3 regions of the Streptomyces sp. NPDC088350 genome follow, and region 2 is predicted to be linked to each of the others. Evidence: riboswitches for the same ligand, from Rfam matches in the RefSeq annotation. Region 2 holds a riboswitch; each other region holds the start of a gene.
The links. A riboswitch is a leader RNA that binds a small molecule or an ion and turns the genes downstream of it on or off. The one in region 2 is predicted to bind cyclic di-AMP.
Positions count from the first base shown of each region.

Region 1: linked by a shared signal. The riboswitch ahead of ACIQBL_RS12840 (peptidoglycan DD-metalloendopeptidase family protein) and the one ahead of ACIQBL_RS37425 (M23 family metallopeptidase) in region 2 are both predicted to bind cyclic di-AMP.
Region 3: linked by a shared signal. The riboswitch ahead of ACIQBL_RS28720 (NlpC/P60 family protein) and the one ahead of ACIQBL_RS37425 (M23 family metallopeptidase) in region 2 are both predicted to bind cyclic di-AMP.

Region 1 is NZ_JBIVNL010000003.1:647,284-657,555, reverse strand. Features, by position in the region: gene ACIQBL_RS12860 (helix-turn-helix domain-containing protein) at 1-301, shown strand, start outside; gene ACIQBL_RS12855 (DUF6126 family protein) at 298-423, shown strand; gene ACIQBL_RS12850 (tyrosine-protein phosphatase) at 442-1,239, opposite strand; gene ACIQBL_RS12845 (alpha-galactosidase) at 1,410-3,482, shown strand; cyclic di-AMP (ydaO/yuaA leader) riboswitch at 3,785-3,947, shown strand; gene ACIQBL_RS12840 (peptidoglycan DD-metalloendopeptidase family protein) at 3,952-4,890, shown strand; gene ACIQBL_RS12835 (SGNH/GDSL hydrolase family protein) at 5,082-5,867, shown strand; gene ACIQBL_RS12830 (TetR/AcrR family transcriptional regulator) at 6,197-6,811, opposite strand; gene ACIQBL_RS12825 (Glu/Leu/Phe/Val dehydrogenase dimerization domain-containing protein) at 6,856-8,034, opposite strand; gene ACIQBL_RS12820 (MBL fold metallo-hydrolase) at 8,297-9,499, shown strand; gene ACIQBL_RS12815 (sensor histidine kinase) at 10,078-10,272, shown strand, end outside.
Region 2 is NZ_JBIVNL010000012.1:306,341-316,612, forward strand. Features, by position in the region: gene ACIQBL_RS37405 (dihydrofolate reductase family protein) at 1-30, shown strand, start outside; gene ACIQBL_RS37410 (alginate lyase family protein) at 213-1,418, shown strand; tRNA gene ACIQBL_RS37415 (tRNA-Met) at 1,471-1,544, shown strand; gene ACIQBL_RS37420 (PP2C family protein-serine/threonine phosphatase) at 1,686-2,822, shown strand; cyclic di-AMP (ydaO/yuaA leader) riboswitch at 3,069-3,225, shown strand; gene ACIQBL_RS37425 (M23 family metallopeptidase) at 3,237-4,244, shown strand; gene ACIQBL_RS37430 (aldo/keto reductase) at 4,292-5,236, shown strand; gene ACIQBL_RS37435 (PrsW family intramembrane metalloprotease) at 5,244-6,551, opposite strand; gene trmB (tRNA (guanosine(46)-N7)-methyltransferase TrmB) at 6,614-7,387, opposite strand; gene lhgO (L-2-hydroxyglutarate oxidase) at 7,513-8,763, opposite strand; gene ACIQBL_RS37450 (MFS transporter) at 8,913-10,272, opposite strand, start outside.
Region 3 is NZ_JBIVNL010000008.1:222,642-232,913, reverse strand. Features, by position in the region: gene ACIQBL_RS28725 (DUF1996 domain-containing protein) at 129-2,150, opposite strand; cyclic di-AMP (ydaO/yuaA leader) riboswitch at 2,485-2,657, shown strand; gene ACIQBL_RS28720 (NlpC/P60 family protein) at 2,666-4,060, shown strand; gene ACIQBL_RS28715 (hypothetical protein) at 4,267-4,731, shown strand; gene ACIQBL_RS28710 (endonuclease/exonuclease/phosphatase family protein) at 4,733-5,593, opposite strand; gene ACIQBL_RS28705 (TetR/AcrR family transcriptional regulator) at 5,816-6,433, shown strand; gene ACIQBL_RS28700 (GtrA family protein) at 6,568-7,092, shown strand; gene ACIQBL_RS28695 (hypothetical protein) at 7,163-7,699, shown strand; gene gndA (NADP-dependent phosphogluconate dehydrogenase) at 7,843-9,312, shown strand; gene ACIQBL_RS28685 (LacI family DNA-binding transcriptional regulator) at 9,344-10,272, opposite strand, start outside.

The sequences.
Region 1 (10,272 bases), on a different contig from region 2:
GGCGCCCGGCCGCGGGATGCAGTCGCTGCGCGTGCGCATCCCGCACGGCTCCCAGGGCGACATCGTGCGCGTGCACCCCGGCGAGGAGTGGCTGTACGTCCTGAAGGGGCGTCTGAGACTCCGCCTCGGCGACACCGCGCACCTCCTCGCGCCGGGCGACAGCGCCCACTTCGACTCGCTCACCCCGCACCGGCTCGCCGCCGCCGACGAGACCGGTGTCGAGGTCCTGTTCGTCCACACCCTGTTGCAGAGCCCCACGGCCGCCCTGTGCCTGGGCCCGATCATCGGAGACACGCCATGAGCGGCAACAACATCGAGGACAAGTTCCCGCGCGCCCTGTGGATACGACTCATCATCTACATCGCCGTCGGCCACCTCTTCGCGGCCTTCATCTACCTGCTGTTCTCCCTGGGCGCCAAGTAGCCCGCCGCAGCCGTCGGTTCAGTCGAGCAGGCGCTCGCGCAGCCGCTCCCGGACCTCCGGGGTGATCCCCAGCCCCTGCTCCAGATAGGTGTCCACCCCGCCCCAGGTCTCCTCGACGGTGTCGAAGGCCGCCGTCAGATACTCGGCGCGGGCGTCGAAGAGGGGGCTGAGGAGTTCCATCACCTCGGGGGAGTGGCCCGCGGCGGAGGCGCCGCTGCGGCGCACTTGATAGCGGCGGTGCTTGGCGTTCGACTCCAGGTAGTCGGCGAGGATCGCCTCGCGCTCCACGCCCACGGCGACAAGCGTCACGGCTATCGACAGGCCCGCGCGGTCCTTGCCCGCCGCGCAGTGCATCAGCGCGGGGACGCTGTCCTCGGCGAGAGAGCGCAGCACCTGGGAGTGCTCGGTGGTGCGCTCCTTGATGATCGTGCGGTACGAGGCGATCATCCGGTCGGCGCCCTTGCCGTCGCCGAGGATCCCGCGCAGCTGTTCGATCTCGCCGTCCCGGACCATCTTCCAGAACTCGGAGCCGTCCGCCGGGTCGCTCAGCGGCAGGTTCACATTGCGCACTCCGGGCAGCTCGACGTCGGGGCCCTCCAGCTTCTGGTCCGACGCGTTGCGGAAGTCGAAGATCGTGTGCAGCCCGAGGGAGGCGAGGAACGCCGCATCCTCGTCGGTCGCGTGCGCCAAATGGCCGCTGCGGAACAGCACTCCGTGCCGCACCTGCCGTCCGTCCACCGTCGGAAGTCCGCCCACGTCCCGGAAATTGCGCACTCCGGACAACTCCGGCTCGGTCGACGGAATCTGCTGCGTCACGAGGACTCCTCCCACTCGGCCCGACGGCGCGGCTCACCGGCGGGCACGTTCCCGACGATACGACATCGATTCCTCGGGCCATGAGTTGTCCACAGACGTTGCCTCACAGGCCCCGGGCCATTGATGATGTTGCCACTTGAGTGGACTTGTTCGAATCTGTGAGGGACTTGATGCTGGAGATCGCCGAGAACGGCCGTACGTGGGTGCTGTCGGGCCCCACGAGCAGCTACGCCGTCCATCTCACCGAGCGCGACGAGCTGCTCCACCTGCACTGGGGCCCCGCCATCGCCTTGGCGGACGCCGAGGAGCTCGCCGCCCGCCCGCTGCCCGGCGGCTCCTCCTTCGAGTCCCCGCTCGACGGACGCGAGGAGTACCCCGTCGAGGGCGGCCCCCGCTTCGCCCGGCCCGCCCTGTCCGTGCGCACGCCCGAGCGCCGGGGCACGGAATGGACCTTCGAGCGCTACGACACCGAGGACGACGAGCTGCGGCTGCGCTTCCGGGACAGCGGACTGGCGATCACCCTGCACTACCGGACGCGCGGCGACGTCGTAGAGCGCTGGACGACCCTGGACAACGACGGGCCCGGGGCTCTGGAGCTGTTGCGCGCCGACTCCGCCGTGTGGACGTTGCCCGAGCGGGAGGGATGGGGGCTGTCGCAGTTGCACGGGCGGTGGGCCGCCGAGTCCCGGCTGGTGCGTTCCGGTCTCACCTACGGTGAGAAGGTCATCGGCAGCCGTCGCGGACACACCGGACACCAGCACCTGCCCTGGGTCGCCCTCGACCTCGACGCGACCGAGGAGCGCGGCGAGGTCTACGGGTGTGCTCTCGGCTGGTCGGGGTCCTGGCGGATCGCCGTGGCCCAACTCTCGGACGCGCGCGTGCAGATCAGCGGCGGCGCCGGGTACGACGACTCCGGGCTGCTGCTCCTGGAGCCGGGGGAGTCCTTCACGACCCCCGTCTTCGCCGGCCTGTGGAGCGACGGCGGCTTCGGGGCGGCCAGCCGCACCTGGCACACGTACCAGCGGACGTACGTCATCCCGGACGCGGACCAGGACCGGCCGGTGCTCTACAACTCCTGGGAGGCCACCCAGTTCGACATCTCCGAGGAGCAGCAGGGCGTGCTCGCGCGGCGTGCGGCGGCGGCCGGGGTCGAGCTGTTCGTGGTCGACGACGGCTGGTTCGGGAAGCGCACCAGCGACCGCGCCGGACTCGGCGACTGGACCCCGAACCCGGACCGCTTCCCCGGCGGTCTCAAGCCGCTCGCCGACTACGTGCACGCGCTCGGCATGCAGTTCGGCATCTGGGTCGAGCCCGAAATGGTCAATCCGGACAGCGACCTGTACCGCGCGCACCCCGACTGGGTGCAGTTCCAACCGGGACGAAAGCGGACGGAGTTCCGCAATCAGCTCGTGCTGAACCTGGCCCGAGAGGACGTCCAGGAGTACCTCTGGGAGCGCCTCGACACGCTGCTGACCAGCGCCCCGATCGACTATGTGAAGTGGGACTTCAACCGCTGCTTCACCGACGCCGGCTGGCCCGGCGAGGCCTATCCGCAGCGCCTCTGGGTCGACCATGTGCACGCCCTGTACGGCCTGTTGGACCGGCTGCGGGCGGCCCACCCGGGCGTGGCCTTCGAGTCCTGCTCGGGCGGTGGCGGCCGGATCGACCTCGGCATCATGAGCCGCACGGACCAGGTGTGGACCTCGGACAACACCGACCCGCTCGACCGGCTCGCCATCCAGCACGGCTTCAGCCAGATCCACCCCGCGCGCGTGATGGCCGCCTGGGTCACCGACAGCCCGAACACCCAGCTCAACGACCGGGTCAGCAGCCTGCGCTTCCGATTCGTGAGCGCCATGGCCGGGGTGCTCGGCGTGGGCGGCGACCTCTCGGAGTGGACCGAGGAGGAACTCGCCGAGGCCCGCCGGTGGGTGGACCTCTACAAGGAGATCCGGCCGCTCGTGCAGCACGGCGACCTCCACCGGCTGCGCCCGCCGACGGGCGGACTGAGCGCCGTGCAGTACGTGCGCGGCGACGAGACCGTCGTCCTCGCCCTGCTCCAGGCGCAGCACTACGGCGAGCCGTTGCCGGCGCTCCGGCTGCGCGGGCTCGACCCGTCGGCGTCGTACGAATGCCTCGAAACGGGCGAAGTCCACCGAGGCGCGGTCCTGTTGCATCACGGGCTGCGGACCGGGTTGCGTGGTGACCTCGATGCGACGGTTCTCCGACTGCGTCGCATCTGAGCCTTCTGTCCTAATTGCAGCCTTCGTTCCAACTCGCTCTGGAATAAGGGAACCTGAGGGGCATGTACGTGATCAGCGTCATATTCGTGACCGTACGTCGTTCGTCATGTTCACGTAATTGACGTGCTTTTCCAGGGGAATTGAAGGATGGACCCCCGGGGAATTCACGGAGGGTGACTGTGAATTCCCACAGGGGATCACAAGAAACGCATATCCGTGGAACCTCCTGCTTGTCCCTTTGCGTCTTCCTCGCTTACGTTCGCCACCAATCCGGACGGACGCCCAATCCTGCCGCCGCCCGGACTCCGCACACACCCACCCGTATGCGGCAGGAGCGGGGGACCCACAGGTAGGACGCCTGTTCCGGTCTCCGGAACGGGCTTGGGGTAAAGCCGCGACCAGCGCGCGGCCGGGCATCTCCAGCCCGCACCCGACAGCTCACCTCGCAGGCGCCGGAGAGGAATTCGTCATGCCCGCGAAGGGTAAGCACCGCCGCCCGAAGTCCCCGCGACTCGCCCGCTCGATAGCCGTAGCCGGAACCGGCGGCGCCGCGCTCGCCCTGCCGCTCATGGGGGCCGCCGGCGCCCATGCCGCGACTACGACTTCCGCTCCGGAAAAGGCCGTTCAGTCGGTTCCGGCCAGTGAGAAGACGGTTGCGGAGAAGACGACCGCCAAGGCCGCGAACGTGAAGACGTATGCGGTGAAGGCGGGTGACTGGCTCGCGAAGATCGCCGAGGACCAGGACGTCACCGGCGGCTGGAAGAAGATCTACCAGGACAACCGTGAGGCCATCGGCGGCGACCCGTCGCTGATCCACCCGGGCCTGAAGCTCACCCTCGGCCAGAAGGCCACGACGAGTGGGACGGGCAAGTCGTCCAAGTCGTCCAAGCCGTCCGGTTCTTCGGCGCCCTCGTCCTCGTCGTCGTCCTCCTCGTCCTCCTCGTCTTCCTCGAAGAGCACGACGGCGACACAGAGCGCCGAGAGCACCAGCACCTCCAGCGGCTACACCCTCCCCGTGGTCGGCGCCACCATCGGCACCGGCTACCACGTCGCGGGCAGCATGTGGTCCAGCGGCTACCACACGGGCGTCGACTTCGTCGTCCCGACCGGCACCACCGTCAAGGCGGTCGCCGCCGGCACGGTCGTCTCCGCGGCCTACGACGGCGCCTACGGCAACGAGGTCGTGATCCGGCACGCGGACGGCGAGTACTCGCAGTACGCGCACCTGTCGCAGCTGTCCGTCTCGGCCGGCCAGACCGTGACCGAGGGGCAGCAGATCGGCCTCTCCGGTGCGACCGGCAACGTGACCGGCCCGCACCTGCACTTCGAGATCCGGACCACTCCGTACTACGGCTCGGACGTGGACCCGGTCGCCTACCTCCGCTCGCACGGCGTCACCGTCGGCTGACCTCTCGGGGCCCGGCGCAGGGCAGTTCCTGGCGTCAACGCCCCTGCTCAGAGGCTTATTCCGACTTTGGGCAACCCTTTACAAGTGGCTTATCTCACCGCCCGTCAACCCCTAAATACGATCGCGTAGGTCACACTCCAGGGTGAATTATGGTTGCCGTGGCTAACGATTCGAAGAGCGACAGCAGATCAGTGATCGGGTCGTACGTGGCGGTGGGGGACAGCTTCACCGAGGGCGTCGGCGACCCCGGGCCCGACGGGGCGATGGTCGGCTGGGCCGACCGGTTCGCGGTACTGCTCGCGGACCGCCGACCCGAGGGCGACTTCGAGTACACCAACCTTGCCGTGCGCGGGAAACTGCTCGACCAGATCGTGGCCGACCAGCTCACCCGGGCCAAGGAGATCGGCCCGGACCTGGTCTCCTTCTGCGCGGGCGGCAACGACATCATCCGTCCCGGCACCGACCCCGACGAGGTCGCCGAGCGCTTCGAACGCGCGGTCGCCGACCTCACCCGTGCCGTCGGCACCGTCATGGTGACGACCGGGTTCGACACCCGTGGTGTGCCCGTGCTCAAGCATCTGCGCGGCAAGATCGCCACCTACAACGGACATGTCCGGGCCATCGCCGACCGGTACGGCTGCCCGGTGCTCGACCTGTGGTCCCTGAAGACGGTCCAGGACCGGCGGGCCTGGGACGGCGACCGGCTGCATCTCTCTCCCGAGGGGCACACGCGCGTGGCGCTCCGCGCAGGCCAGGTCCTCGGCGTCGAGGTCCCGGTCGACCCGGACCAGCCCTGGCCCCCGCTGCCGCCGCGCGGCACGCTCGACATCCGGCGCGACGACGTGCACTGGGCGCGCGAGTACCTGGTGCCGTGGATCGGGCGCCGGTTGCGCGGCGAGTCCTCGGGTGACCATGTGGAGGCCAAGGGGGCGCTGTCGCCGGGCGACATCAAGATGCGGATCCAGTCGGTGGCTTGACGGGGTGACGACGGTGACGGGGTGACGGGTGCGACCGCTGTGCCGGGGGCTGTACGGCTTGGTAGGTCCCGGCGCGGCGGGTTGGACCGGTGGGATGACCTCGCGGGAGTGCTGGTCCGTCGACGGGTGAACCGGGGTGTCGACGTGACATGACCGGGAGCCGTCCCTCGCCCCGGGGTCACATCCCGGTGCCCGCACGCGCCCGCCGTAGGCCCGCACGCGCACGCGTGGCCGCGCCCGCGGACTCGCCCGGCGGCAGGATGGTGCTGGCGGCCCGCACGCGCACGCGTGGCCGTGCCGCCCCCCGTATCGCCGCCCTCGCGCGTGACTCAGGAAGCGGTCAACGCCGCCCGTTCCAGGCCGAGTTCCCGTGCGAGCGCCTCGTCGACCCACTCCAGGGCCCGTGCGTGCGACACCGCTCCCGCGTACGCCGTCATCTGTACGGCGAGGCCGTCCAGGAGGGCCGTGAGGCGCAGGGCCGCGCTGTTCGGGTCCGCGCACTCGAACTCGCCCGCGGCGACCCCCTCCGCGACGACCTCCGCGAGCGCCCGTTTCCACTGCCGGTCGAGATCGCGGGTGACGTCCAGGAGGGCGGGTTCACGCAGGGCCGCCGCCCAGCCCTCGATCCACAGCCGCCAGCCCTTGGCCTGCCCGGTCGGCGCGTACCAGCGCACCGCGGCCCGCAGCCGCCGCAGCGCGGTCGTACGGCGGCCGAGCAGCTTGCGCAGATGCGCCAGGTCGTCCTCGGCGGCGAACGTGAACGCGGCGGCGACCAGCTTCTCCTTGGTCGAGAAGTGATAGAGCACCAGCGCGTTGCTCACCCCGAGCGCCGACGCCACGTCGGCGATCCTGACCGCCGCCACACCCCGCGCCTCGATCTGCTCGACGGCGGCCCGCAGCAACTCCGCACGCCGCTCCGCCACGCCCAACCGCACTCTCGCCACGCGGTCACCCTAATCCGTCGCCCGCCGAGGTGGTGCCTCGTACCTCACCGGTACCAGCCGAAACGCTCCGCGATGACCGGCAGCCGGTCCGCGACGATGGCGTGCGCGGCGGCGCGCGGTGTCGTGCCGTCGGCCTCCGCGCGGGCCAGCATCTGGTCGATGAGGGCGCGCATCGAACGCCGGGTGTGGGCGAACGCCTCGTCCGCGTCCGCGCCGATGTCGCCGAACAGGGTCCACCACCACCAGGCGTTCGTCCCGGAGTTCACGACCACGTCCGGCAGCACGGTGACCCCCCGCGCGGCCAGCAGCTCCTCCGCCTCGGGCAGTACCGGCATGTTGGCCGCCTCGACGATCCAGCGGGCGGTGATCCCCTGCTGGTTCGTGGTGTCGATCGCGTACGACACGGCCGCCGGGACCAGCACCTCCGCCTCGACGGACAGCCAGTCCTCGCCGGGGAGTTCGCGGTCGCCGGGGCGCAGTACGGCGCGGTCCACGGTGCCGTACGCGTCCCGGGCGGCGAGCAGCGCGTCCACGTCGAGCCCGTCCGGGTTCGTGATCGTGCCCTTGATGTCGGCCACTGCCACGACCGCCAGCCCCGCGCGCGTGAGGAACCGCGCCGTCGCCCCGCCCATGGTGCCCAGGCCCTGCACGGCGACCCGCGTCCCCGCGTAGGGCACGCCCGCGCGGTCCAGCGCCGCGAGCACCGACTCGGCGACCCCGCAGCCGCCGACCAGCTCGTCGAGACCGATGCCGTCCACCTCGACCGCGAAGGCGTCCGCGAGCCGCCGCCGCGCCGTCGCCTCGTCGTCGAGCAGTGGATACACCGCCTGGATCGACGACACGAGCCCCGCCTCCGCGGCGGCCCTGTCGACCAGGTCCTGCGTCAGCCCGAGGTCCTCACCCGTCGTCCAGAAGCTCTCGATGTACGGCCGCATGGCGCGCAGGTAGCGCACGAGGAGGCCGTATGCCACCGGGTCCTGGGGGTCGCAGTCGATGCCGCCCTTCGCGCCGCCCAGAGGGACGTAACGGCTCTCCGGGTTGTAGTGCAGCGCCTCCTTCATGGTCATCCCGCGCGCGAGCCCCGCCACCTCGTCGAGCGTGCAGCCCGGCCGCATCCGCAGACCACCGCTCGACACCCCGCGCACCAACCGGTCGACGACCAGGAAGCCCTGGCGGCCGGTGACGTGGTCGGTCCAGGTGAGCGACATCAAGGGGGCGGTCATGCGGACTCCTCGGGCGCCGGCCGACAGGATGGGTGGTGCCGACAGGGTGGGTGGTGAGGTGGGTGCCGGACAGCAGGTACTGAACGGCGAGTCAGTATCGAAAGTGGCGTCGCGTCCTGTCAACGGAAGATCGGGTTCAGCCCCGAAGAGGCGTGGAACTTTGGTCTTTCCTTGGAAAGCGGGCTCCGCGACGCCGACGCACCGGCGTTGTCACAGGGGTCGACCATAATGGAAAGCCTGACCGACTCCACCTGGAGGAATCGTGACCGGTTTCCGTACCCTGAGCTCCGGGCTCCGCGAGCTGCGGCCCGCGGCCTTCGGCGCGGACCCGAGCGGCGAGCGCCTGGCGCGCATCCGCAGATCCCCCCACTTCAAGGACGGGGTCTTCCAGAATCCCGGGGGCAACACGAACGTCCGCCCGTCCGGCGGCACGATGGGTCAGATGGGCAAGGCGTACCTCGACAAGGAGGCACGCGCCCGCCGCGCCCCCGACGGCACTCTGCCGGTGCACGCCACCACCCTCGCCGACCTGGCCAAGCGCGCCGCCACCGGGCTGCGGCTGACCTGGATGGGGCACTCCAGCGTGCTGGCGGAGATCGACGGCCACCGGGTCCTCTTCGACCCGGTCTGGGGCGAGCGCTGCTCCCCGTTCCCGTTCGCCGGACCCAAGCGGCTGCACCCGGTGCCCCTGCCGCTGGCCGCGCTCGGCCCGGTCGATGTCGTGGTCGTCTCGCACGACCACTACGACCACCTTGACATGCCCACGATCAAGGCGCTGGCCGACACGGACACCCTGTTCGCTGTGCCGCTCGGCGTCGGCGCCCACCTGGAGCACTGGGGTGTGTCCGCCGACCGGCTGCGCGAGCTGGACTGGAACGAGGAGACCAAGGTCGGCGGCCTCACCCTGACCGCCACCCCGGCCCGCCACTTCTGCGGTCGCGGTCTGCGCAACACCCAGCACACGCTCTGGGCCTCCTGGGTGGTCGCCGGGGACGAGCACCGGATCTACCACAGTGGTGACACCGGTTACTTCGAGGGCTTCAAGGACATCGGCGCCGCGCACGGCCCGTTCGACGCGACGATGATCCAGATCGGCGCGTACAGCGAGTTCTGGCCCGACATCCACATGACGCCGGAGGAGGGCATGCGCGCCCACCTCGACCTCCAGGGCGGGCAGCCGCACGGGGTGCTGCTGCCGATCCACTGGGGCACGTTCAACCTGGCGCTGCACCCGTGGGCCGAGCCCGGCGAATGGACCGCTTACGAGGGTGAGGCGGCGGGCCAGGCCGTGGTCACCCCGCGGCCGGGCGAGCCGTTCGAACCGGGCGGCGACCCGGTGACGGACCCCTGGTGGCGGCCCTTCGGGGGGACGATCGACCAGCACTGGCGCACCCCGAAGCCGGTCGGGACGGAACCGAACCCGGCCGCGACTCCGGCGGAACTCGACCTCGCGAACGAACGCTGACGGAGGTCCGAACCCACAGGTGTTGACGGGGTCGCGGTCCGGCACGGGCCGCGCCCCCGCAGTGCGCAGTCCCCGGCGACTCCCTCCACGAAATCGTGTGGGGGCCGGTCGCCGGCGATGAGGTGGCTCCGCCCGGCCACAGTGCCCCCTCCGGATACGGCCTGTGATGTTCCGGCCCACGGCCGAGGGCGGCGGAACCCCCGGGAAACGCCGTCGCGGCCCAGCCGCAGGCGCGGGGCAGGTGAACATCGGGGGCTGACCGGCATCGAGCTCCCCAGCCCCTGGCGCCCGTTCGCGACCGGTTCCGATCAGGGGCGATCGATTCTTTGTCCTTCTTCGCCGTGCGGCCGAGAAGGTTATCGGTCTGTCGTGCGAGGCCTCATACCAGAGCGGGACGCTCCCCGTGGGACTTTGTCAACTGCCCACCGCACATGATGCGTTGACGACTACTGTGAGTGTCCGTCGGGCGACGCGGTGCCGAATTCTTCGGCTCTCTCGACCGGCACCGCGATGGCGTATGCCCGAATCGCGCACCCCGCGCGAGCAAACCGGCCCGACGCACCAGTACGAGGACGCCGATGTCTCAACTCCGTGCACCGGCCGCACGCGCAGACCGCCGTGAGGGCGGCCGGCACGGGCGACCGGCCGCCCGCCCCGTGCCCGCAGTGCCCGAGACGCACATACGGCCCCAACTCCTGCGCCTCGCCGTGCTGCCGCCCGTCGCGGTCGCCCTGAGCGCCAGCGCGGCCGTCCTGTTCACCGTCCGCTCCACC
Region 2 (10,272 bases):
AAGGCGCCGAACCGGCATCTGCTCGGCTGAGGTGCACCCACCCCTCTCCGCAGAAATGTGACACCTCGGGGGGTGAGTGTCACGTTTCTGCGGAACACCCCCTGCCCCCCGGCCCTCGCCGCTCCCCGACCGGCCCATCAGATCCTGCGGCTCACCGCCCACCGGGTCACGCTCGCAGTGAACCCGGTGCGGACAACGCGGAGGTAGGACACATGAGGGCAGTGGCGGTGCTGGGTGCGACCGTGGTCGTAGGGCTTCTCGCCTCCTGCGCGGCGACGGACACCGGTACCCGGACCATGGCACGGGCCCTGCCCGCCGACGCGGCGTTCACCCACCCCGGAGTGCTGGTCAGCAAGGGCCAGTTGGACGCCGTACGGAAGAACGTGACCGCCGGCAAGCAGCCCTGGCTGAAGGCGTACTTCGGGATGCGGGACAGCAAGTACGGGTCGTACAAGTACACGGCGAAGCCGTACGCCGACGTCGACTGCCCCTGGAACGGCAAGGCCGCGCACGGCTGTGTCGAGGAGCGCGAGGACGCGATCGCGGCGTACACGCAGGCCCTGCTGTTCAGCATCACCGGGAAGCAGCACCACGCGCTCAAGGCGCGGGAGATCATGGACGACTGGTCGGCGAGGATGAAGGAGCACACCTCCGAGGACGCCGGGCTCCAGACCGCGTGGGCGGGCTCGACGTGGGCGCGGGCGGCGGAGATCGTGCGGTACGCGCCGGGCGCCGGGTGGCCGGCGGACCGGGTGCGGCGGTTCGCGACGATGCTGCGCACCGCCTACCAGCCCGAGGTCACCAAGGACCTGCCGGACTACAACGGCAACTGGGACCTCGCGATGACCGACGCCGCGATCGGCATCGCCGTCTTCCTCGACGACCACAAGGCCTTCGACGCGGCCGTCACCCGCTTCCGCGACCGCGTGCCCGCCTACTTCTACCTCGCCAAGGACGGCAAGGTGCCGCTCACCCCGGCCCGCTCCAGCGTCACCACCCCGCAGAAGCTGACGACGTACTGGTTCAAGCAGACCACCTTCAGGGACGGCGTCGCCCAGGAGACGTGCCGCAACTTCAAGCACGTCGGGTACTCGCTCGCCGCCACGGCCCACATCGCCGAGACCGCCTGGCACCAAGGGGTCGACCTCTACAACGAGGTCAAGGACCGGCTCGCCGCCGCCCTCGACCTCCACGCCCGCTACCAGCTCGGCGAGTCCGCGCCCGCCTGGCTCTGCGGCGGGAAGGTCGACCGGAACATGGGCCCCGACCTGGAGGTCGCCCTCAACCACCTGGAGGACCGGCTCGGCATGAAGGTGCCCTCCGCGCACCGGCTCGCCGAGTCGACCCGGCCGGCCGGCAGCGACGACCTCTTCGTCTCCTGGGAGACCCTCACGCACGCCGGGAACCCGGCCGACTGAAACACGTGTGACATCGGACCCCGCGGATGGCGTATAGTTGCAATCACAACGGCGCGGGGTGGAGCAGCTCGGTAGCTCGCTGGGCTCATAACCCAGAGGTCGCAGGTTCAAATCCTGTCCCCGCTACTAAGGCCAAGGGCCGGAATCCGGAAACGGATTCCGGCCCTTGGTGTTTCTCCCTCGCGTTTCTCCCCCTGTCGGCCCACCCCGCTCGCCGCCCTCCCCCCACCGGGAAAAACTGGACGCGTGGAGGAGGAGGGTCCGTACATGCGAGCCGGCGGGCGCCTGCCCGCCGATCCCGTGCCCGACCCCGGCCTCGGCCGCGTCGAGGGACGGCGCATCTCGAACACCCGCGCCGTCGTCCACCGCCTGCCCGCGCTGCTGCTGATCGTCGGCGCGTTCTACGACTACCTCACCCCGCAGGACTTCACCGCGGCCCCGTTCTTCACCGCCGCCCCGCTCGTCGCCGCCCCGCTGTACTCGCGGCGCGGCACCGTGCTCACCGGCCTGGCCTCCGTCGCCGTCGTCCTGGTGACCCACATCAGGCTCGGCATCGTCCTCCACGCCGACGCGGTCACCGAGGCGGCCACCGTGGCGACGGTCGCCGTCCTCGCCGTGCTCATCAACGTCCTCGTCCGCCGCAGCAGCGAACAGCTCGCCTCCGTGCGCGAGATCGCGGAGGCCGCCCAGCGCGCCGTACTGCCCGAACCGGCCGAGCGGATCGGCGGGTTCGAGATCGCGGCACGCTACGAGGCGGCGCAGGAGGGCGCGTTCATCGGCGGCGACCTGTACGCGGTGCAGGACACCCCGCACGGCGTACGGCTGGTCGTCGGCGACGTGCGCGGCAAGGGCATGGGCGCGGTCGCGGCCGTCGCCGTGGTCATCGGGGCGTTCCGGGAGGCCGCCGAGCAGGAGGTCACCCTGGAGGCGGTCGCGCAGCGGCTGGAGCGGGCGCTGGCGCGCGAGGGCACCCGGCGCGACGGGCTCGACGCGTTCGAGGGGTTCACCACGGCCGTCCTCGCCGAACTCCCGCACGGCGACGGCGTCGTACGGATCGTCGACCGGGGCCACCCGCCGCCGCTGCTCCTGCACGAGGACGGCACCGTGGACACCCTGCTCGTCAAGGAGCCCGCACTGCCGCTCGGGATGGGGGAGTTGGGGTTCTGGCCCGACCGCGTCGAGGAGTTCGCGTTCCCGGGAGGTTCCACGCTGCTCGTGTACACCGACGGCCTGTCCGAGGCCCGCGACTCCCACGGCGTCTTCTACGACCCCGGGGAGCGGCTGGCCGGCCGGACCTTCCGCAGCCCCGAAGCGCTGCTCGGCATCCTCGCCAAGGAGGTGCGCCGGTACTCCGGGGGCGGGATGACGGACGACATGGCGATGATCGCCGTACGGCATCCATGACCGGCATGTACGGCGGTTGTCACGGGCCGTGACCGGGTGGGCGCCCTCCGCATAACAACTGACATACCGTCAATGGCTGTGGGAATTCTGAGACCTGGTCAACTCGCCCGATTTTCGCCGGTGGTGGCCCGTTCGTCCAGCAAGGAAAGGTTAATGATCAAGCGGAACAGCTTGGAATCGGGCACCCGGGTCTATTAACGTTCGATAACGCAGCGCGGTCGTCCCAGCCGTCACAAGAGACGGCTCCGTGCGCACGCGCCGAATCCCGCGAGGGAACCGGGGAACCACCACTTGGGGTGAATCGCTCGTCGACAGCCGTGGGTACACGGCAGGTTGACGCGCGTAGGAGACCTTCCTGCTCCGAACCCGTCAGCTAACCCGGTAGGCGAGAAGGAAGGAAAGGAGCGCGCCCACGTGGCGTCCAACTCTGCTGCCCCAGAAGCCCCGTTCGTCTACGGCGGTTACCGCCCCGACGAGGGCCCCTGGGAGGAGTGGAACCCCAGCGCGGAGTCCGTTCCTCCCCAGCGCGGCAAGCACCGCGTCGCCAAGCAGCGCGGCGGCGGGGGATTCGCCCGCAGCTCCACCGTCCTGGGCGTCGGTGTCATAGCCGCCGTGAGCGCCGGCGGGATGGCCAGCGCCAACACCGGCAAGCCGCCGGTCTCGATCTCCCTGCCCGACCTGCCCTCCGTGGGCCACCTGCTGGACGACTCCTCCAGCACCCCCAAGGGTTCCGCGACCGCGCTCAGCAGCGTCGGCGTGACCACCACCGAGACCGCCAAGGGCACCTCGGGCGCGGGCGAGCTGCTGCGCAACCGGATCATGGAGCAGGCCGAACTCCAGCAGCTCCAGGTCGACGGCAAGTCGCAGGCCGCCGCCGAGGCCGCCGTCGCCAAGCAGGTCGACGCCGCCGCGGCCAAGGCCGAGAAGGACGCCGCGAAGAAGGCCGCCGACGCGAAGAAGGCCGCGGAGGCCGCCGCCAAGAAGAAGTCCGAGGCCACGAAACTCGCCGCGCTGGCCAAGCAGTACACACTGCCGGTCGGCTCGTACACGATCACCGGCACCTTCGGCCAGGCCGGCACGATGTGGTCCTCCGGCTACCACACCGGCCTCGACTTCGCCGCGCCCACCGGCACGCTGATCAAGGCCATCCACAGCGGCACGGTCACCGAGGCGGGCTGGGCCGGGGCGTACGGCTACCGCACGATCATCACCCTCAGCGACGGAACCGAGCTGTGGTTCTGCCACCAGTCCTCGATCAACGTCAGCGTCGGCCAGAAGGTCGCCACCGGTGACGTCATCGGCCGCGTGGGCGCCACCGGCAACGTGACCGGGCCGCACCTCCACCTGGAGGTGCACCTCAACGGCGCGGCCACCGCCAGCGACCCGGCGCCCTGGCTGCGCAGCAAGGGCCTCAACCCCTGACCCACCCGCTGGAATATCCGGTTCCGGCCCGGCGGTTGACGTGGAGCATGACTTCTCTTCGCAAGCTGGGCCGGTCCGACCTCGAAGTGTTCCCCCTCGTCCTCGGCGGCAACGTCTTCGGCTGGACCGCCGACGAGGCGGACTCGTTCGCCGTGCTCGACGCCTACACCGCCGCCGGGGGCAACTTCGTCGACACCGCCGACTCGTACACGGCGTGGATCGAGGGCAACAAGGGCGGCGAGTCCGAGACCGTCATCGGCAAGTGGCTCAGGTCCCGCGGCAACCGCTCCGACGTCGTCATCGCCACCAAGGTCAGCCAGCACCCCGAGTACCCGGGCCTGTCCGCCGCCAACATCAAGGCCGCCGCCGACGCCTCCCTCACCCGCCTGGGCACCGACTACATCGACCTCTACTACCCGCACTTCGACAAGGAGGAAGTGCCGGTCGAGGAGATCGTCGGCGCGCTCGACGACCTGGTCAGGGCGGGCAAGGTGCGGCACATCGCCGCCTCCAACATCTCCCCCGAGCGGCTCCAGGCGTCCCTCGACTTCTCCGACCGCGAGGGCCTGGCCCGCTATGTCGCGATCCAGCCGCACTACAACCTCGTCTCCCGCGACACCTACGAGGGCGAACTGCGGGACGTAGCCGAACGCGGCGGCCTCTCCGCCCTTCCGTACTTCGCGCTCGCGGCCGGCTTCCTCACCGGCAAGTACCGCCCCGGTACGAGCGTGGAGAGCGCCCGTGCCGGACGCGCGGCGCAGTACCTCGCATCGGAGCGCGGCCTACGGGTGCTGACCGCCCTGGACGAGGTCGCGCAGGCCCACGACGCCCCGGTCGCCACGGTCGCCCTGGCCTGGCTCGCCGCCCGGCCGACGGTCACGGCCCCGATCGCCTCGGCCCGCACGGTCGACCAACTGCCCGCGCTGCTCGCCGTGGCCGAACTGGAGCTGACGGACACGGAGATCGCGAAGCTCACGGAGGCGTCGGCCTAGGCAGGCATCAGGACCGGTACGGGTTGTACACGGGAGTCCCGTACGACCCGTACACCGGCGGCCACGGCGGCACCACCACCGGCACCGGTGGCGCCGTCCGCCGCGCCGCGTAGTCCAGCGCGGGCCGCGCCACCTCCCGGCACAGCCACAGCCCGTGCAGCAACTCCCTTTCCCGTACGGCGAAGTCGGCGCCGGCGCGGCCCCGTCCGGCCCGGTGCCGCAGGAACGCAAGGGAGGTCGCGTACGCCTCGTACTGGGCGACCGAGCGGGCGGCCGGTCTGCCGAGGCGGTGGCCGGCGTACTGGCGGGCCAGGCGGCGGGCCTTCATCGAGCCGAGCACGAAGGGTTCGGCCGGGGTCAGCCAGCCCGCGCAGACGTACACGGGCAACTCCTCGCGCACGGTGCGCAGTTCGCGCTGCCGGGTCCAGACCGCGAGCCAGGTGAGCAGGCCGAACGCGGGGACCATGAAGGCGCCGTAGACCTCGAAGAAGCCGTACTGGCCGAACGTGGAGGAGCCGTTCCACATCGCGTGCATGCCCATCGCGAGCAGCAGTCCGGTCAGGGGTACCAGCACGCGCCGGACGTGGTGCCGGTCGGGGGAGAGGGCGGCGATGCCGAAGCCGATGCCGGTGAGGACGGTGAACAGGGGGTGCGCGAACGGGGACATGACGATACGCACGAAGAAGGTCGCCGCGGTGACGGAGGCGAAGCCGCGGTCGCCGGTGAGCTGGTCGGTGCCGAAGGCGGTGCCGAGGTAGAGGATGTTCTCGGTGAACGCGAAGCCGGTGGCGGTGACCCCGGCTATCACCACCCCGTCGACGATCCCGGTGAAGTCCCGTCTGCGGAAGAGAAAGACGAGCAGCACGGCTGCCGCCTTCGCCGACTCCTCCACGATCGGGGCTATCACCGTCGCGCCGAGGGTGTCCGCGCTCGCGGGGTCCGCGGTCGTGGTCGCTATCCATCGGGTCGCGAAGCTGTTGGCGACGATCGCTATCAACGCGGCGGCGCAGGCACCCCAGGCGAAGGAGAAGAGCAGGTTCCGCCAGGGGCCGGGGTCGACCCGGTCCAGCCAGCGGAACGCGGCGACGAGCAGCGGCACGGGCAGTACGGCGAGCCCGAGGCCCACCAGGAAGCCTTCCGTGCCGGTCTGTTGGCGGACGAGGGCGAGGATGACGAGCCCGGAGAGCGTGAGCAGGGCGATCAGCGCGCCATGGCGGACCCACTTCCGCCGCCACCAGCGCACCCGCGGCCCGTGCCCGGGCACACCACCGGCGGGGTGGCCGGGGTGCGGGGGGTACGGCGGAAACGTGGCCACGGCATCGACCCTAACGAGGTAAGGGCACGGCCCGCGAGGGAGCCTGGCGTCAGCGCTGGTCGTCAGTGCTGGTCGTCGTGGGGTACGCGACGGAAGAGCAGATCGTTCACGACATGTCCCTTGTCCAGTCCCTGGCCCTCGAAACGGGTCAGCGGCCGGAAGTCCGGACGGGGCGCGAAACCGCCGTCGGTTTGGCTGTTCTCGAAGTCCGGGTGCGCACCGAGCACTTCGAGCATCTGTTCGGCGTACGGCTCCCAGTCGGTCGCGCAGTGCACGGTCGCCCCTGGCTTGAGGCGGGTCGCGGCGAGGGAGAGGAACTCCTCCTGGATCAACCGGCGCTTGTGGTGCCGCTTCTTGGGCCAGGGGTCCGGGAAGTACACGCGCAGGCCGTCGAGCGAGTCCGGGGCGAGCATCTCGCGCAGCAGGATGATGGCGTCCCCGTTGGCGACGCGGATGTTGGACAGGCCGTGGTGGTCGGCGAGGCCCAGGAGGTTGCCCTGGCCCGGGGTGTGCACGTCGGCGGCGAGGATGTTCGTCGCCGGGGCGTCGGCGGCCATCTGCGCGGTGGCTTCGCCCATGCCGAAGCCGATCTCCAGGACGACGGGGTTGTCGTTCCCGAACAGTTCGGTGAGATCGAGGTTCCGTTGCCCGTCGATGTCCAGGCCCCACTTGGGCCACAGGCGGGCGAGGGCGTCGGCCTGGCCTGTGGTTACCCGACTCCGGCGCGGCTGGAAACTTCGGATGCGGCGTTCGAAGTGGGAGCCGGCGGGGTCGGGCGTCGGCCCGTCGGGGAAACGGGGCTGGCCCTTGGCTCGGGTGTTGGGTGAGTCGGTCACAATGCGGTGATTTTACGGGGCGTCCGCCTAAGCGTCTGCGTGGCTTGTGTCGTCTTGCGAGTGCGGGTGCGTTGTGGCTGGTCGCGCCCGCGCGGCGGAGCCGCACATGTCACAGCCCCGGGCCCCTAGGGGGTTGCCCTTCCCGGGGTTTTGAGCGGGAGGCGTTTCTCCTCGCCCAGTACGGCCAGTGCTCGTCTGGCGACCTCTCTCCCGATCGGCAGGGACGCGGTGGCCGCCGGGCTCGGGGCGTTGAGGACGTGGACGGCCCGCGGGCCCTCCTTGATCAGGAAGTCGTCGACGAGGGTGCCGTCGCGGAGGACTGCCTGGGCTCGTACGCCCGCCGGGGACGGCACCAGGTCTGCCGCTGTCACGGCCGGGAGGAGGCGCTGTACGGCGCTCGTGAACGCGCTCTTGGACACCGACCGCCGCAGCTCCCCCGCCCCGTACCTCCAGTGCTGCCGGGCCATCCGCCACACCCCGGGCCAGGCCGCCGTCGCCGCGATCTCCCGGGGGCGTACGACACCCCAGCCGTAGCCCTCGCGGGCCAGCGCCGGTACCGCGTTCGGCCCTACGTGCACGCTTCCGTCGATGCCGCGGGTGAGGTGGACGCCGAGGAACGGGAACGCCGGGTCCGGTACCGGGTACACCAGGCCCTTCACCAGCTCGGGGCGCGTCAGCGTGTAGTACTCGCCCCGGAACGGCACGATCCGCATCTCGGGGTCGTCGCCGGTGAGGCGGGCCACCTCGTCGCAGTGCAGGCCGGCGCAGTTCACCAGGACGCGGGCGCGGACGATGTCACCGCCGGCCGGGGTGGCCGTGCGGACGGCGACTCCACGTTCCGGGCGCCGGTCGATGTGGGCGACGCGCGTGCCGTAACGGATCTCCGCGCCGGAGGCCTCGGCCAGGTGGCGGGCGACCTCGGTGTAGTCGCAGATGCCGGTCGTGCCGACCTGTATGGCGGCGAGGCCGCGCACCTCCGGTTCGTACTCGGCGATCTGGGAGCCGCCCAACTCACGCACCGGAATGCCGTTCTCCCGGCCGCGCTGCACGAGCGCGTGCAGGCGGGGCAGTTCGGCGCGCTCGGTGGCGACGATCAGCTTGCCGGTGACGGCGTGCGGGATGCCGTACTCCGCACAGAACTTGACCATCTCGGCAGCACCCCGCACCGCGTACCGCGCCTTGAGCGACCCGGGTTTGTAGTAGATCCCGCTGTGGATCACCCCGCTGTTGCGGCCGGTCTGGTGGCGGGCGGGCCCGCCTTCCTTTTCCAACACCGTGACGCGAGTGCCCGGCGCGGCACGAGTGATCGCATACGCCGTGGACAGCCCGACAATCCCGCCACCAACCACGAGCACGTCACAGTCATACCCGACCACGGTGCACCACCTCCCGCCTCCGATAGTGCACTGCACCACTGACAGTGCCTTCAAACCCGGGGAAGGGCAGCCCACCTAGGGGCGCGGGGAACTGCGCGACCAGCCACAGCGCACCCACACTCGCAAGACGACACAAACCACGCAGATCCCTAGGCGGGCGCCATCAACAACGGCCGAGCCCTCTCCCGCAGCTCAACAACCCGCGGCTCGTCCCCATACGGCTCCAGCCGATGCAGAAGATCCTTCACATACTCGGTCGTCCGCGCCGAAGAGATCCGCCCGGCGACCTCCACCGCCCGCACCCCCTGCTCACACGCCGCATCAAGATTCCCCGACTCCAACTCGGCGACCGCCGAGACAACGAGCCGGAGACCGTGCGACCGCACGAACTCCTCCGTCGGCTTCGACAGCGCCTGCTCCGTGAACCGCCGTACCTGACGCGGCGCCTTCAGATCCCGGTAGCACTCGGCGGCGTCCGCGGCGAACCGGTCGTAGGAGTAGAACCCGAGCCAGGAAGGATCGTTGTCGCCGTCACGGGACCGCTCCAGCCACCCCTCCGCCGCCTTCAGCGCCGCGCCGGCCGCCTGGGCGTCCCCCGCCTTCGCGTGGGACCGCGCCTCGACGAGCCGGAAGAAGCTCATCGTGCGGGCGGTCGCCAGGCCCCGGTTGCGCTCCAGGGCCGCCTGCGCGAGGTCGACACCCTCGTCGCCGAAGCCGCGATACGTCGCCTGCAACGACATCGACGCCAGCACATAGCCGCCCAGCGGTACGTCCGCCGCCGCGCGGGCCAGCCGCAGCGCCTGGATGTAGTACCGCTGCGCCGCCTCCTGTTGACCGGTGTCGAAGGCCATCCACCCGGCGAGGCGGGTGAGTTCGGCGCTCGCGCCGAAGAGCGCTCTGCCGACCTCGTCGGAGTACGAGCCGAGCAGCAGCGGTGCCGCCTCGACCCGCAGACACTCCGGCACCATCGACGAACGCCAGTCGCCGCCCCCGTACTTGGAGTCCCAGCGCCTGGCGTCCTCCGCGGCCTCCCGCAGCTTCTGCACATCGCTGTGGCCGACTTTGAGCGGTGTCCCGGAGGCCTCCGCGGAGTTCGCCTCGCGCGCCACCGAACTGTCGGCCGGGGTTATGAGCCACCGTGAGGCGGGCGTTGCGTATGCGCTGACTGCGAACGACCCGGCGAGCGACTGCCAGATGCCGCCGCTGCCCGCCCGGCGGCCGGCGAGGTCGAGCCGGTACAACTCCGTTGCGGAACGCACGGCTTGACCGACGTCCCGGGGGAAGGCGAGGCCCACTTCCGGCGCGGGATCCGCGTCCGCCAGGCCGATCTCGTGGAGCGGCACCGGGCGGCCGAGCTTCTGGCCGATGGCGGCCGCGATGAGGTGCGGGGCGGCGCCCTGGGGCACCATTCCCTTCGACACCCAGCGCGCCACCGACGTCTTGTCGTAGCGAAGTGTCAACCCGCGTTGAGCGCCAAGATCGTTGACGCGACGCGCGAGTCCTGCGTTG
Region 3 (10,272 bases), on a different contig from region 2:
TTCGGCGTTTCCGCAGGAAACAGTGTCAATGATCATGAGGAACCTACACGGGCGCGATGAGCGTGTGACGGCCCGGCCGCCCCCAAGTGCGGGCGGCCGGGCCGTCGTTGTCACAGACGTGCGCAGTGTCAGCGCGAACCGCGCTTGCCTCGGTACAGCACCACGAACCCGGCGACGAGAAGCAGCGCTCCGGCCGCGGCGGGCCACAGATTCGCACCCGTCTCAGCCAACCCGCCCTGCGCCTGCGGTTGGTTCGGGCCCACGGCCGCGTAGCTCTCCCCGCCCGAGGACGAGGCGGGCGGCGTCGCCACGGCGCTGCCGACCTGACCGCCCGCGTTGTCGCCCGAACTGCCCTGGGTCTCCGTCGCGTTGGGCGTCCCGGTCTTCGTGTCGGCCTTGGGTATCGCCACAGCGCTGGTCAGCGACCCGGGGTCGGTGGTCCGCGTGTCCGGGGCGCTTGTCGTGGGCTCCGCGGTGGGCCGGTCGCCGGTGTTGCCGGGGGCGGTCCCGTTGTTGCCGCCGTTCCCGGCGTTTCCGCCATTCCCGCCGGGCTCGTCCGACGCGGATGCGGACGCGGAGGCCGTAGCAGTGGCCGTCGCGGTAGCAGTGGCCGTAGCCGTGGCTGTGGCCGTCGGGGACTCCTGCGGCTCACCCGAACCGCCGCCCGATCCCGAACCGCCGCCCGATCCGGGGTCGTTGCCCGTGCCGGCGCCGCACTTCTCGCCGCTGTTGATGCAGGTGACCATGTCGTTCATCAGGCCCTCGTCGAAGACGTTGATGAAGTCGCCGTGGTCCGTGACGGGCTTGTGCTGCTGTTCGGGGAAGGAGTCCACCGCGAACAGCGGGGTCGTCCTCCCGCCGTCCTGGAGGCTCGGCGCGCCGACGGCGTAGACGATGCGCTGCACCAGCTGCGGAATGGCCTTGAAGCCGTCCGGGCAGGTGCCGTCGGCGGCCTCGAAGGCCACGTGGGTGCGGTGGTTGGCACTGTCGATGTTGCGGCCGTCCCAGCAGCTCTGGAACTTGAAGGTGCGCACCACGTCGCTGCCCGACGGGCACAGCGGGTACTTGTCCTTGAGCTGCCGGTCCTCGAACCCGGTGCAGCTCCAGGAGGCGTTGGCGTTGGCCGGGCCGTTGACGAAGGCCTTCGCGTCGCCGGTGATGATCCGCAGGAGGCGCGGCATCGCGACGACCTTGCTCTGCGGGTTGCCCTCGAACGTCAGCGTGACCTGCTTGGCCGTGACGATCTCACCGGAGTTGCCCTCGGTGCCGCCGCCGGGCGAGTTGGCGTCCCGCTCCTGCTTGCCGTTCTGCAGACGCAGCACGGGCCAGTAGTAGGTGGACTTGTCGCCGGGGTTCTCGCAGCTCGTGTTGGCGTTGGCGAGGTCCTGGTCGCTGGCGAAGGCGTTGTTGGACTGGTTGCCGATGTAGTCGTGGAAGTGGTGGGCGCCGTTGGTGACTCCGGGGGCGACGATCACGTTGTCGGAGTTGAACAGACCGTTCTCGTTCACCCCGCACGCGGTGACGAACGTGCCGCGGGACGCGTCGGCCTGTTCCTGCGGGGTGTTCACGTTGGGCTGCACGGAGGTGATGTCCGCGTAGTCCGAGGCGACGGGCCCGTTGGTGGACTGCTGCTGGCCCTGGCCGCCGCCCTGCTGCTGGCCCTGGCCGGTCGGGGCGGCGCTGCCGCTCTGGTCGCCGCCGCTGCCGTTCTGGTCTCCGTTCGTGGGGGCGATGAGGGTGCAGGCGGCGAGCGCGTCGAGCCCCTCCGGGCGGTCCCCGACACGGTCGATGGCGTCGTCGATCCGGCTGATGGTCGCGGCCCGCTTCTCCTTCAAGGGATTCATGATCGCGTTGTCGGCGAAGGAGGCGTCCTGGCGTATGGCCTCCGTCGAGTCCCGCAGCTTCTGGTAGGCCTCGGTTATCTGCTGGTCCAGAAGCGCGAGTTCCTTGTCGACGTCGGTCTTCGCCCCGTCGGGCACCGTCGTCAACTGGGTACCGATGTCCGGGCAGTCGATCGTCGCGCCACGCGACGCCGCGTCCGGAGAAGCCTGTGGGGAGGAGTCACCGCCCCAACCGCCTTCCGACGCCGACGCGTAGACGTTCGCCGCCACCAGTCCTCCGCCGCCGAGCATCAGGGCGACTGCTGCCATCGTCGCGCGTCGTGCGCCTGTGGGGCGTCTGCGCGTGTTGCGTGCCACGGAAGTTGCTCCTACGCGTATCGGTCGGCCCGGATCGTCCCGGCATGGAAATCCCCCGACCCAATACGGAGACGGACGCCGGTGTGTTCAACCGTCCCGGAAATTCATAGCGACCTCATATGGAGCGTCCGGCTCCGCAGCCCATGAGTGCTCGTCATCCCCAGGACGAGGTAAAGGTCACAAATACGTATCGGACATATCGCGCTTCAACCTTCACACGAGGCACACACGTTGGCTAGGTTGACGGACAGGCCGTACGACCTACTCCGGCGATTGGCGCCGGGCCGCGCGGCTCGCGCCGAGTCCGGTGCGCCGCTCGCGGCAGCCGGAGCCGGGGACCCAACCGACTTGGGGTGAATCGGCCCAACCGCCCGTCAGGGCAAGGGCCGTAGGGCAAACCTTCCGTGATCGCCGCCCGAACCCGACAGCTAACCCGGTAGGCGCGATACGGAAGGAGCACGTCTGCCATGCCGGCAGAACGAGGCACGCGCACCGGAGGCAGTGGCCCCACCGTGGACGACCGACCCAGCCGCGAAGAAGTCCAGCGGCGGATCAACTCCCTTTACGACAGGGCCGAGACGGCCACCGGAAACTACAACGCCACGCGCAAGATGTCGGGGGGCCCGCGCCAGCGTGCCACTCCCCGCCCGGCCGCGTCCCGGCCTTCCGATCCCGCTCTCGACGCGGTCACCAAGCAGTGGTTCGACCAAGCCCGCGCCCAACTGGGCCCGACCGTACCGGCGGCCCTCCCGCCCAGCAGGACTCAGGGACGCCCGGCGGAAACCCGGCCCGAGCGACGCCCCGAGCCCGAGAGCGCCGGCCGTGCTCTTGAGGCGCCCGGCCGTGCCGTGGCCGAGCTGACCGCGGGGCCCTCCGTCCCGGACATCACGAGCCAGATGTCCGAGTCGGCCACCCGGCCCGTCGCCGCGCTGCCCGCCGCCCAGCAGGCACCGCAGCCGACCGTCGTGGACCTGCCGCCCGTGCCCGCCCTCGACCTGGCGCCCGCGCCCATGGTCGAGCAGCGGCGACTCGCCCCGCAGACAGCTCCGGAGCCGGTCTTCGACCCGCTCACGTCGGACTTGGCGCTGCTCCCGTACATCGCCGCACCGCGCACCGAAGCCGACCCGGCGAACACACCCTGGCCGACCCCCGAAACTGCCTGGCCGACCCCGGAGACGACCTGGTCCTCCCCCGAGACGACCTGGTCCACCGGGCAGATGCCCATGGTGCCCCAGCAGCCGACCGGCCAGGACGCCTGGTACACCACGCCGGAGCCGGACTGGCGCCCGCCCCAGCAGGAGTGGCAGCCGACCGCACCCGAGGCGGCCCTGGCAGCCCCGGTCGTCGCCCCCGAGTTCACCCTCCCGACCGCTCCGACGATGGCCCCCGAGTTCACGCTTCCCGTCGCTCCGACCATGGCTCCGGAGATCCCTCTCCCCACGGCCCCGGCGATGACCCCGATGACCACCACGGCCGTCCCCGCCGCACCGGACGCCGGCACACAGAGCAAGACCAGCATGGCGCTCGCGTTCGCCCGCGCGCAGATCGGCAGGCCGTGCCTGTGGGGCGCGGCGGGACCGGACGCGTACGACTGCTCCAGCCTCACCCAGGCCGCCTGGAAGGCCGCGGGCGTCCTGCTCCCGCGCACCGCCCAGGAACAGTCCGGCGCGGGCGCCCTCGTCCCGCTCACGGACATCCGCCCCGGCGACCTGATCTTCTTCTACGACAGCATCGACCACGTCGGCCTCTACACCGGCAACGGCCTGATGATCCACGCGCCGAGCCCGGGCACGCCGATACGCGAGGAGTCGATCTTCTACGCCGGTCCGGCCGCCATCCGGGGCGCCGTACGGCCCGCCTGATCCGCTCGGGGCCGGGCTTTCCCGGCCCTGGCCGCGCACACCCCGACACTCTCGGCGGGCCGTGTCGTTGGTCCCTACGAGTGGTGGAACCCCGGGCACGGTCGTAGCGTCGGACGAGACGAGAGACGACGACCGCGCCCCGGCGGACGGACCACCACCGATGCGGGTGCGGAGCGACGCGTACGAACGGGCGGCCGGGAGCGGACATGTACAAACACACCATGGTCGGAGTCGTCACGCTCTGTGCCGCCGCCCTGCTCGCGCCGGCCGTGGGCACGTCGTCCGCGGCCCCGGCGACGGTGCACGCGGTGCCCGCCGCCCATCGGCAGTTCGCGGGCCCGGTGCTCGTCGACTGCCTGTGGCATCCCCAGGTACGCCCCGCCGAGTTCATGCTCGCCTGCGGCGACGGCAACAGCCGCCTGACGTCGCTGCGTTGGACGTACTGGAACGACAACTCCGCGACGGCCACGGGCTTCAACGTGGTGAACGACTGCAAGCCCTACTGCGCGGCGGGCAGGTTCCACTCGTACCCGGTCGTCGTCCGGCTCGACACCCCGCAGCCGTGGAAGAGGCATCCGCGGGTGCGGCACTACAGCGAGATCAGCCTGACGTACACGGCGGGCAGGCCGGACAGGTTCGCGCACGTCGTGACCTATCCCCTGTGGAACTGACTCAGAGCGCCAGCTCCACCACCAGCGGCCGGTGGTCCGAGATCGCCGCCCGCGGCGCACCCGCCGTCCCTACGGCGTCCTCGCCGAGCCCCGTCGCCAGGATGTGGTCGAACTGGACGAGCGGGCGGTGCGAGGGATAGGTCGCCCGCCGCGCCGAACCCCGCCAGCCCCGCCGCCCCGTCACGTCGAGCGCGACCCGGGGCAGCACGCCGATCAGGTTGAAGTCCCCCATCAGCACCTGGGGTTGGGGCAGGTCGGCGATCCAGCGGCGCACGCCGAGCAGTTGGCCGACATTCCAGCCCGGTACGAACGACAGATGCACGGCCACGACGGTGAACGGCCCCTGCGGTCCCTCCAGTACGGCGGCCAGGGCGGCCCGGGGCTGATCCCGGGCCAGCACCGGGGCGGCCCGCCCGGCGACCCGCAGCGGCAGGGCGAGGGGCGCCGGCGGGAGTCGTAGGGCCCGCCATTCACGGACCGGAAGTCTGGACAGCAACGCGAGCCCGTGCGAGGGGACTTGGGGCTGCTGGGCCTCGGGGCCGTAGACACGCATCCCGGGCTCGGTGGGGTCGCGGACCCAGCCCCGGCCCGGCACCGAACGGCAGTGCAGCGCCGAGGCGTAACGCCAGTCCCGCGCTTCCATCGCGTCGGCGGCGACCGCCGCCTGGTCGACACCGCCCGACCGCTCCTGGAGGCGGTCGAGTTCCTGGAGGGCCACCACGTCGGCGTCCAGGGCCGCGACCGCTTCGGCGAGAGGCGCCGCAGCATCGCCGGGGTGAGCGGGCGCCGGGCGGCCGTCCGGCTGGATGCGCCGCCCGTGCAGCACGTTGAACGTCGCGCACCGCACCCGGAGGTCACCCATGTCGTGCCGTCGTCATCCGATCGTCCCCTGCGGGTAGGCGGGCAGGAGGAGTGATCTTCGCATGGGCCGAGGTCCCTGGGCATCGTGAGAAATACGTAGTCCGTCTACGGTGTGGCCGTGCCCCGCAACGCTCTGCGGCCGGACGGGCCGGCGCCCTCCGGAGCGCGCGCGACGTATCGTGCGTGGCCGAGCCGACGGCCCATGACGTGAAAGGCGAGGACATTGGGATCCGCGGCAGGAGCCGCCGAGGAGAGCGCCGCCGGGAGGCAGGGGCGTTCCCACCACGGCAACCGGCACGGCCGCAGCGAGCAGGCACGGCAGGCGGTGCTGGAGGCGACGGACGGGCTGCTCGTCGAGAAGGGCTTCGCGGGGCTCACCATGGAGGGCATCGCGGCGCGGGCCGGTGTCGCCAAGCAGACCGTGTACCGCTCCGACGTCCTCGTGGACGCCTTCCTCCAGGACCTCGCCGAGGAGTTGACCCGGCCGGACCACGGCGACCTCGCCCTCGACCTCCGCGCCTATCTGGGTCAACTGGCCGACTTCCTGGGCCGGTCCGACCCCGGAGCCGTCTTCCGGGCGCTGATCGCGCAGACCCAGCACGACCCGGCGTTCGCGGCGGACTTCCGGGCGCGCTATCTCGACGAGCAGCGCGGGCGCGACCGCCTGCCGCTCGAACGCGCCGTGGAGCTGGGCCAGTTGGCCGCCGACCTCGACCTCGCGGCCGAGACCGATCAGCTCGTCGGGCCGCTCTACTACCGCGTCCTCGTGACGGGTGAGCCGATCGACGAGGACTTCCTCGACCGGCTCGTGGACGGCTTCCTCGGTCGCCGTACGCACTGACCGGCATCCCCCACGCGCGATCCCCGGCGACACCCTCCGCAAAATCTACTTGCGTAACTCAAGCAATCCGCTATAGTTGAGTAAGTCAAGCAAACTTACGCGGCCGATTCACCGAGGCGCAGCGTACGGAGCGGATGGAGACCGCCATGGACGACGCGCCCCGGACCCCGGCCGCCCCCGGACCGCTCGCCTCTTTCGCCCGGTTCGTGCTGCTGGGCGGCGGTGTCGGGCTCCTCTCCAGCGGCGCCGTGGCACTGCTGGCCGAGCGGCTGCCCTGGGCGCTGGCGAACGCGCTGATCACCATCGCCTCCACCCTCCTGTGCACCGAGCTCCACGCCCGCTTCACCTTCGGGTCGGGCCGGCACGCCGGATGGCGCCAGCACTGGCAGTCGGCGGGCTCCGCCGCGGCGGCCTACGTGGTGACCTGCGCCGCGATGTTCGTCCTGCACCTGGTGCAGTCGTCGCCCGGGATGCTCACCGAGCAGATCGTGTACCTCAGCGCCTCCGGTCTCGCCGGCCTCGCCCGCTTCCTGCTGCTGCGCCTGTACGTCTTCGCCGCCGGCCGCAGGACGAAGGCCCCGCGGCCCACCCGGGCGCCCGCGCTGAAGACCCGCTTCCCGGTCGCCGCGAAGGTTCCGGCCGTCGCGGGGGCCATGTAGCGGCGGGCGGACAGCCGCGAGTCCGGCTCGGCTACGCTGACCGCTTCCACCACACTGACAGCGGGGGAACATGTTCAACAAGCGCCTGATAACAGCCGGGTTGACGGCACTTCTGATCGGAGCGCTCGGCGCGTGCGGCGGCGGGAGCGGGGGCGATACGAGTTCCGCGTCCGGTGACAGTCAGAGCAGCGCGAGCACCGCACGGGAGCCCGCGCCGACCCCCGACACCGTGACCGGACTCCGGAACTCGGTCCGGCACCTCGCCAAGAAGACGACGAGAGCCACCCGGCCGCACACCGTCACGAAGTGCACGCCCGCCACCAAACGGGTCCGGCACACGTCCAGTTCGGGTACCGGCACCAAGAAGAAGACCCGCACCTGGTACACCACGGAGCGGTACCGCAAGTGCGCGAAGGTGCACAGCGGCACCGAGACGTACACCCGGGTCGTCCGCAGGGAACGGTGGTGCGTGAGCCTCGACGACGTCGGCGGCGACACCGCCAAGGACGGCGTCTGGTACCGGGTCACGCGCTCCGCCTACGACGAGGCCCGCACCGCGGACGAGCACGCGCGCGTGGAGTTCACACCGACCGGAACGGGCTGCTGAGACCTGGTCCGACAGCCGGACGCCGGAACGAATTCCGAATCGGGTTCCCGGACTTCGAGTCAATTCGTGATCACAGACGTACCTGCGGACATGGGCGCCCCGCGCCGACCCGTCACGTCACCGACCCGGAGAACAGGCACCCCATGAACGCATCCGCACCGAACGGCTCCGCACCCGACGCCACCGCCCAGATCGGCGTCACCGGCCTGGGGGTGATGGGCCGCAACCTGGCCCGCAACTTCGCCCGCAACGGCTACACGGTCGCCGTCCACAACCGATCGCCGCACCGCACCCATGAGTTGATGAAGGAGTACGGCGACGAGGGCGCCTTCGTGCCGGCCGAGACGGCACAGGAGTTCGTGGCCGCGCTCGAACGCCCCCGCCGCCTGATGATCATGGTGCAGGCCGGCCCGGCCACCGACGCCGTGATCGACGAGTTCGCCGCGCTCATGGAGCCCGGCGACATGATCATCGACGGTGGCAACGCGCACTTCGCCGACACCCGTCGCCGCGAGGCGGCCCTGCGCGAGAAGGGCCTCCACTTCGTCGGCGCCGGTGTCTCCGGCGGCGAGGAGGGCGCCCTGAACGGGCCGTCGATCATGCCCGGCGGTTCGGCGGAGTCGTACGCCGTGCTGGGTCCGATGTTCGAGTCCGTCAGTGCGAAGGTCGACGGCGAGCCCTGTTCCACGCACATCGGGACGGACGGCGCCGGGCACTTCGTCAAGATGGTGCACAACGGCATCGAGTACGCCGACATGCAGCTCATCGCCGAGGCATACGACCTCCTGCGCCAGGTCGGTGGCTACAGCCCCGCCGAGATCGCGGACGTCTTCCGCCGCTGGAACGAGGGGCGGCTCGGTTCCTATCTGATCGAGATCACCGCCGAGGTCCTCGCCCACACCGATGCGGAGACCGGCGGGGCGTTCGTCGACATCGTCAAGGACGCCGCGGGCCAGAAGGGCACCGGTCGCTGGACCGTGCAGACCGCGCTGGAGCTGGGTTCGCCGGTCACCGCGATCGCGCAGGCCACCTTCGCCCGCGCCTCCTCCAGCCAGGCGGCCCTGCGCGCGGCCTACCGCGGGCTGCCCGGCGGCACCACTCCCCCGCTGAGCCGCACCGAGGCCGACCGCTTCACCGCCCAGGTCGAACAGGCGCTGTACGCCTCGAAGGTCATCGCCTACGACCAGGGCTGGAAGATGATCCAGGACGCGGCCACCGAGTACGGCTGGTCGATCGACCTCGCCGCGGTCGCCGGGATCTGGCGCGGCGGCTGCATCATCCGCGCCTCCTTCCTCGACCGCATCCGCGCCGCGTACACGGCCGACCCGGGTCTGGTCAGCCTGCTGGGCGAGGAGGGCTTCGCGCGGGAGATCGGCGACGCGCAGGTCCCCTGGCGTGAGGTCGTCGCCTCGGCGGCGCGCCGCGGCATTCCCGTGCCGGCGTTCTCCGCCGCGCTGTCCCACTACGACACACTGCGCGCCGACCGGCTGCCGGCGGCCCTGCTCCAGGGCCAGCGCGACTTCTTCGGCGCGCACACCTACGGCCGTACGGACCGCACGGGTACGTTCCACACCCACTGGTCCCGGCCCGGCCGCCCGGAGACGACGGCCTGACCGTACCGACCCGACGCCCCGGCCCTCCTGCTCAGGCAGGGGGGCCGGACGTGTGTGCGGCGGGCGGTGCCGTGCTGTCGCGTATCACCAGCTGGGTGGGCACCAGCGTGGTGCCGTGCTCGTCGTTGCGCTGATGCATCCGCCGGAGGACACCCTCCACGCACAGGCGTCCCACCTCGGCGAAGTCCTGGTGGACGGTGGTCAGCGGCGGCAGGAAGGAGCCGGCCTCGGGGATGTCGTCGAAGCCGATGACGCTGACGTCCTCGGGGATGCGCCGGCCGCGCTCGTGCAGGGCCCGCAGCAGGCCCAGTGCCATCTGGTCGTTGGCCGCGAACACGGCCGTGCAGTCGGCCTGTTGGGCGAGTTCCAGTCCCACGCGGTAGCCGGACTCCGCCGACCAGTCGCCGCGCACGACGGGCGGTACAGGCCGCCCCGCGTCGGTGAGTTCGGCGCTCCAGGCGTCGGCCCGGCGCTGGGCCGCGAAGGACTCCTGGGGGCCGGCCAGGTGCCAGACCGTGCGATGTCCGAGGTCGAGGAGATGGCGTACGGCGGCCCGCGCGCCGCCGTTCTGGTCGGTGTCGACCACGCTGTAGCGGTCACCCGCGTCGGAGTCCGCGACGACGACCTGGACGTGCGGCGGCAGGGAGATCGTCGCCGCGTCCAGGAGGTGGACCTCCATGATGGCGATGACGGCGTCGACGGCGAGTTCGCCCAGCCGGGAGAAGGCGCCGCGCACCTCGTCCTGCGTGGGCACGGCGACCGGCAGGAGCGTGACGGCGTAGCCCTCGTGCGCGGCGGAGGTGGCGATCGCCTCCAGGGTGCGCATGTTGCCGGTGGTGGAGAGGTTGAAGGTGATCACGCCGATGGTGCGGAACTCGCCGCGCTTGAGGGCGCGGGCCGCGCTGTTGGGTCGATAGCCCAGCTCCTTCATGGCCGCGAGGACCTGCTGCCTGGTCTCCT